2 regions of the Streptomyces sp. NPDC053432 genome follow, and region 2 is predicted to be linked to the other one. Evidence: predicted binding sites of a transcription regulator. Region 2 holds the regulator's gene; the other holds the start of a gene.
The links. The regulator HrcA, encoded in region 2, represses chaperone genes, less so after heat shock. The targets are predictions, from matches to a motif close to TTNGCACTCNGNNNNNCNGAGTGCNAA.
Positions count from the first base shown of each region.

Region 1: groES (co-chaperone GroES) is a predicted target of HrcA. The motif match lies at 1,575-1,601, and genes of this name have one in related genera.

Region 1 is NZ_JBVJKF010000014.1:203,995-207,400, forward strand. It holds gene groL (chaperonin GroEL) at 1-1,010, opposite strand, end outside; gene groES (co-chaperone GroES) at 1,123-1,431, opposite strand; gene ACZ6Y1_RS23695 (hypothetical protein) at 1,687-2,157, shown strand; gene ACZ6Y1_RS23700 (FtsW/RodA/SpoVE family cell cycle protein) at 2,276-3,406, shown strand, end outside.
Region 2 is NZ_JBVJKF010000010.1:179,285-182,690, forward strand. It holds gene ACZ6Y1_RS18885 (DUF3097 domain-containing protein) at 1-645, opposite strand, end outside; gene ACZ6Y1_RS18890 (MBL fold metallo-hydrolase) at 680-1,399, opposite strand; gene hrcA (heat-inducible transcriptional repressor HrcA) at 1,534-2,550, shown strand; gene dnaJ (molecular chaperone DnaJ) at 2,551-3,406, shown strand, end outside.

The sequences.
Region 1 (3,406 bases), on a different contig from region 2:
CCGGCACCGTCGACGATGGTGGTGTCGTCCTTGGAGATGGTCACGCGGCGGGCGGAGCCCAGCACGTCCAGACCGGCCTGGTCGAGCTTGAGGCCGACCTCCTCGGCGATGACGGTGGCACCGGTGAGGGTGGCCATGTCCTGGAGCATCGCCTTGCGGCGGTCACCGAAGCCGGGGGCCTTGACGGCCACGGCGTTGAAGGTGCCACGGATCTTGTTGACGACGAGGGTGGAGAGCGCCTCGCCCTCGACGTCCTCGGCGATGATCAGCAGCGGCTTGGAGCCACCCGCCTGGATGACCTTCTCCAGCAGCGGCAGCAGGTCCTGGATGGACGAGATCTTGCCCTGGTTGATCAGGATGTACGGGTCGTCGAGGACGGCCTCCATACGCTCCTGGTCGGAGACCATGTACGGCGAGAGGTAGCCCTTGTCGAAGGCCATGCCCTCGGTGAACTCCAGCTCCAGGCCGAAGGTGTTGGACTCCTCGACGGTGATGACACCGTCCTTGCCGACCTTGTCCATCGCCTCGGCGATGAGCTCGCCGACCTGCTGGTCCTGCGCGGAGAGCGCGGCCACGGCGGCGATGTCGGACTTGTCCTCGATCGGGCGGGCGGTCGCGAGGAGCTCCTCGGACACGGCCTTGACCGCGGCGTCGATGCCCTTCTTCAGGGCGGCCGGGGAAGCGCCGGCGGCGACGTTGCGCAGGCCCTCGCGGACCAGCGCCTGGGCCAGCACGGTGGCGGTGGTGGTGCCGTCACCCGCGATGTCGTTGGTCTTGGTCGCCACCTCCTTCACGAGCTGGGCGCCCAGGTTCTCGTACGGGTCGTCCAGCTCGACCTCACGAGCGATGGTGACACCGTCGTTGGTGATGGTGGGCGCGCCGAACTTCTTGTCGATGACGACGTTGCGGCCCTTGGGGCCGATCGTCACCTTGACCGTGTCGGCAAGCTTGTTGACGCCGCGCTCGAGGGCGCGACGGGCGTCCTCGTCGAACTTCAGGATCTTCGCCATGGGAGCGGTTCAGCCCTCTCGAAAACTCGGGTTTAACGAACTGCGCCCCTCGCCGCCCGGCAATCAGCGGGGTGACCAGGGGCGCAGCTCAAAGCAGTACTGGAGAAGCGAATTACTTCTCGACGATCGCGAGCACGTCGCGGGCCGAGAGGACGAGGTACTCCTCGCCGCTGTACTTCACTTCGGTGCCGCCGTACTTGCTGTACAGCACGATGTCGCCGACGTTGACGTCCAGCGGGAGACGCTGGCCGTCCTCGAAGCGACCCGGGCCCACGGCGAGGACAACGCCCTCCTGGGGCTTCTCCTTCGCGGTGTCCGGGATGACCAGGCCGGAGGCCGTGGTCTGCTCGGCGTCGAGCGGCTGGACCACGATGCGGTCCTCAAGCGGCTTGATGGCAACCTTGGAGCTGGCGGTCGTCACGATCCGACCTCCCCCTTCGGAGATCCGGGGTTAACTGTCTGAGGTGGCGACCAGGTCGATCCGTCGTCGCGGGTGCCGGATCTGCCTGTCGCTGTGTTGGCACTCACCCGGGGCGAGTGCCAGGTGCGAGACTATTCCGGCGATTAGCACTCGGTCAAGCGGAGTGCCAATTCTGGCCGTACGGCGTTGCGCGATCCGGCCCGCGAAGCCCTGAAACGCGAGCGTACGCACGTTCGGGATCATTACGCTCGCACCATGACCAGACCGGGTCCGGGCGGGGCGCCTGCGGGGCGGTGGCGGCGGGCGATCCCGGTCGCCGTCTGTCTGGCGGCCGGGTTCTACCTCCTGTCGAGCGCCGCGCCACGGCTGGCGATCCAGCTGACGGGGGTGGCGGGCACGTTCCGCGCGGAACGCTGCCGGGAGGCCCCGTACCAGGCGGGCGAGCGGGCTCTGACCTGCACGGGGAGCTTCACGGCGGCCGACGGCTCGTTCACCCTCACGGCGGTCGAGGTCGACACCGCGTTCGAGGCCCCGCCGGCCGGCCCGGTACCGGCGGCCGTCAGCGGCCCGGGCGCGGATACGGCCGTACGGCGCACCCTCCTGGTCTGGCTCGGCCCGGCCACCGCCGGCGCGCTGGCTCTGGTCCACCCGGCCCGAGCGGCAGCGGCGGCCCTGTCCCGGCGCGGTGGGGGCTTCGGGGGCCGAGGAACCACCGGGAGGACATAAACGTCATAGACGACATGAAGATAAAGCGCCTCAATGCGGCTCAGATCGGACCGAACGATTCCGGTGAGGCGTCACCCCCGCCGCCCTCCCCCGCCCCGAAGGACGTCGGCGGCATCCCGTGCGCGGGCTGAAACCCCTGACCTCGGCCGGCGCCCGGCGCCGCACCGAGGCACTGCTCCTGTTCTTCGTCGTCGCCACGGCGGTCTTCGGCCATGCCGCCGCCGGCCTCGCCATGAACGACGAGCTGCCGCCCAACCTGGCGGGCTTCACGATCAGCCTGACCCTGCTGTCCCTGGTGGGGCACCTGGGCGTGCGCCGGTTCGCGGCCTACGCGGATCCGCTGATCCTCCCGCTCGCCATGCTGCTCACCGGGCTCGGCCTGGTCCTGCTGCACCGTCTCGACCAGGGGTACATCGACCGGTGGAAATCGGACGCGAACGCGCCCGGGCAGCTCCTCTGGACGGTGGTGGGCGTCGCCGCCTGCCTCCTGGTCCTCGCCCTGCTGCGCGACCACCGCCTGCTGCAGCGCTTCATCTACATCACGATGGCCGTCTCACTGGTGCTGCTGATCGCACCGGCGTTCTTCGGCGCCGACACCTACGGCGCCAAGCGCTGGATCAAACTCTTCGGCTTCTCGCTCCAGCCGGGCGAGTTCGTGAAGATCATGATCGCGGTCTTCTTCGCCGGCTACCTGGTCATCCACCGCGACTCGCTGGCCCTGACGGGCCGCAAGTTCCTCGGCGTCCGCCTGCCGCCCATGCGGCAGCTCGGCCCGATCATCACGGTGTGGATCATCTCGATGCTGGTCCTGGTCTTCGAGCGCGACCTGGGCACCTCGCTGATCTTCTTCGGGGTCTTCGTGGTGATGCTCTACGTGGCGACGGAGCGCACCAGCTGGATCGTCTGCGGCCTGCTCATGGCGGCCGCGGGCGCCTTCGTCGTCGGCTCGACCGAACCGCATGTGAAGGCCCGCGTGGCGGCATGGCTCAACCCGCTGTCGTACTACTGGGAGGTGCGCCCGCCCGGTGTCACCTCGGACCAGTCGGCGCAGGCCCTCTTCAGCTTCGGCACGGGCGGCATCACCGGCACGGGGCTCGGCATGGGCCACCCGGACCTCATCGGCTTCGCCGGCCGCAGCGACTTCATCCTCACCACGGTCGGCGAGGAGCTCGGCCTGGCCGGAGTCATGGCCGTACTGCTCCTCTACGCACTCCTCGTACAACGCGGCCTGCGGATGGCCCTCGGCGCC
Region 2 (3,406 bases):
CTGGCCGCGCGGGACCGCCGGCCAGGCCGGGATGCCCAGGGCGGACGGTTTCACCGCCTGCCAGACGTCGATGTACGGATGGCCCACGATCAGGACGTCCTCGGAGGTCACCGAGGCCGCGATGCGGGACTCCTTCGAGCCGGGCACCAGGTGGTCGACCAGGACGCCCAGGCGGGCGTCGGGGCCCGGCGCGAAGTCGGCGACGACGGCCCGGAGGTCGTCGATGCCCTCCAGGTACTCCACCACCACGCCCTCGATGCGCAGGTCGTCGCCCCAGACCTTCTCGACGAGTTCCGCGTCGTGGCGGCCCTCCACGTAGATCCGTCCGGCCCGCGCGACCCGGGCCCGGGCGCCCGGGACGGCGATCGAGCCGGAAGCCGTACGGGAGGGCGCGGCGGGGGCGCGCGGGGGGCGGGTCAGGGTCACCACGGCGCCGTCCAGCAGGAAGCCCCGCGGCTCCAGCGGGAACACCCGCCGCTTGCCGAAGCGGTCCTCCAGCGTCACCGTGCCCGCCTCGCAGGCCACCACCGCGCCGCAGAAGTCCGTACCGGCCACCTCGACCACCAGGTCCGGTTCCGCCGCCACCTCCGGCACGGCCTTCGGGCGCTTCCACTGGGGAGTCAGATCGGGGGAGTACTCGCGCATCCGGCCGAGGGTAGGGGAGCCGTGGTGATCTTGGCTATGACACGCCGAAACGGCCCGCCAGCGCGGCGCGCTGCGCGGCGACGAAAGCCGCGTCGACCACCGCCCCGTGGCCCGGCACATACAGCGCGTCCTGCCCGCCCAGCGACAGCAGCCGGTCCAGCGCCGCGGGCCACTGCCCCGGCGTCGCGTCCGGGCCCGCCGACGGCTCGCCCGACTCCTCCACCAGGTCCCCGCAGAACACCGTCTCCCGGTCGCCCGGCACGAAGGCCGCCAGATCGTGCCGGGTGTGCCCCGGACCCACGTTGGCCAGCAGCACCTGAACCCCGCCCAGTTCCAGCGTCCACTCGCCCGACACGAGGTGCTTCGGCACCACCAGCAGGTCGGCCGCCTCCGCGGCCTCCGCCTCCGCCAGACCGTGCCGCACCGCGTCGTCGCGCAGCTCCTCGCGGCCCGTGGCGAGCAGCGCGTCCAGGCCGACCGCCCCGTACACCTCGGCACCGGAGAAGGCCGCCCCGCCCAGGACGTGATCGAAATGGCCGTGCGTGAATGCGATATGGGTCACTCGACGGCCGGTGAGACGCTCGGCCTCCGCACGCACCTGAGCACCCTCGCGCAGGCACGAACCGGAGTCGACGAGGAGCACGGAATCGTCGCCAACCACCAGTCCCACGGTGCAGTCCCACACCGGAAGCCGTCTGCGGCCGGTCCGCCCGGTCAGCCGTTCCCAGCCCGCCTCTTCCCAACGTACGTCCATGCCGCGACGGTACCCTGGCGGGCCTCCCTTGCCAGGGCCTTACTACCCGGCCGTACACTGAGCGGGGGTCTCTGGCACTCGAACGCCCAGAGTGCCAACGACAGGGCAACGGACCACAGCCGGAGGTGTGCGCGATGCTCAGCGAACGCAGACTCGAAGTGCTGCGCGCCATCGTCCAGGACTACGTCGGGACGGAGGAGCCGGTCGGCTCCAAGGCGCTCACCGAGCGGCACCGACTCGGCGTCTCGCCTGCCACCGTGCGCAACGACATGGCCGTGCTGGAGGAAGAGGGCTACATCGCCCAGCCCCACACCAGCGCCGGCCGGATCCCCACCGACAAGGGCTACCGCCTCTTCGTCGACAAGCTGGCGGGGGTCAAACCGCTGTCGACGCCCGAGCGGCGCGCCATCCAGAACTTCCTCGACGGCGCCGTCGACCTCGACGACGTGGTCGGCCGCACCGTGCGGCTGCTCGCACAGCTCACCCGGCAGGTCGCCGTCGTCCAGTACCCGAGTCTGACCCGGTCGACCGTCCGGCACGTGGAGCTGCTCTCGCTCGCCCCCGCGCGCCTGATGCTCGTACTGATCACGGACACCGGGCGCGTCGAACAGAGGCTGATCGACTGCCAGACCCCCTTCGGGGAGACCTCGCTCTCCGATCTGCGGGCCCGGCTCAACAGCCGCGTCGTCGGCCGTCGGTTCACCGACGTGCCCCCGCTCGTCCAGGACCTCCCCGAATCCTTCGAGGCCGACGACCGCGCCACGGTGTCCACCGTGCTCGCGACGCTCCTCGAAACCCTGGTCGAGGAAGCCGAGGAACGGCTGATGATCGGCGGCACCGCCAATCTCACCCGCTTCGGACATGATTTTCCCCTGACGATCAGGCCGGTGCTCGAAGCGCTGGAGGAGCAGGTCGTGCTCCTCAAGCTGCTCGGCGAGGCCAATGAGTCGGGGATGGCCGTACGGATCGGGCATGAGAATGCCTACGAGGGACTGAACTCCACGTCCGTCGTCTCGGTCGGTTACGGTTCGGGCGGCGAAACGGTCGCCAAGCTCGGCGTGGTCGGACCGACCCGCATGGATTACCCCGGAACGATGGGAGCGGTACGCGCAGTGGCACGTTACGTCGGACAGATCCTGGCGGAGTCGTAAGTGGCCACGGACTACTACGCCACTCTCGGCGTACGCCGCGACGCATCCCAGGATGAGATCAAGAAGGCATTCCGGCGGCTCGCGCGCGAGCTGCACCCGGACGTGAACCCCGATCCCAAGACGCAGGAGCGTTTCAAGGAGATCAACGCGGCCTACGAGGTGCTGTCGGACCCGCAGAAGAAGCAGGTCTACGACCTCGGCGGCGACCCGCTGTCCTCCTCGGGCGGCGGCGGCGCGGGCGGCTTCGGGGCGGGCGGCTTCGGCAACTTCTCCGACATCATGGACGCCTTCTTCGGCCAGTCCTCGCAGCGCGGCCCGCGCTCGCGTACCCGCCGCGGCCAGGACGCCATGATCCGCCTGGACCTGGAGCTGGACGAGGCGGCCTTCGGGACGACCAAGGACATCCAGGTCGACACGGCCGTCGTCTGCACCACCTGCTCCGGCGAGGGCGCCGCCCCCGGCACCTCGGCGCAGACCTGTGACATGTGCCGCGGCCGCGGTGAGGTCTCGCAGGTCACCCGGTCCTTCCTCGGCCAGGTCATGACCTCGCGCCCCTGCCCGCAGTGCCAGGGCTTCGGCACCGTCGTCCCGACCCCCTGCCACGAGTGCGCGGGCGACGGCCGGGTCCGCTCCCGCCGCAGCCTCACGGTCAAGATCCCGGCCGGTGTCGAGAACGGCACCCGGATCCAGCTCGCGGGCGAGGGCGAGGTCGGCCCCGGCGGCGGCCCCGCCGGCGACCTGTACGTGGAGATCCACGAGCTGTCGCACCCGACGTTCCAGCGGCGCGGGGACGACCTGCACTGCACGGTGACCATCCCCATGACGGCGGCGGCCCTGGGCACCAAGTGCCCGCTGG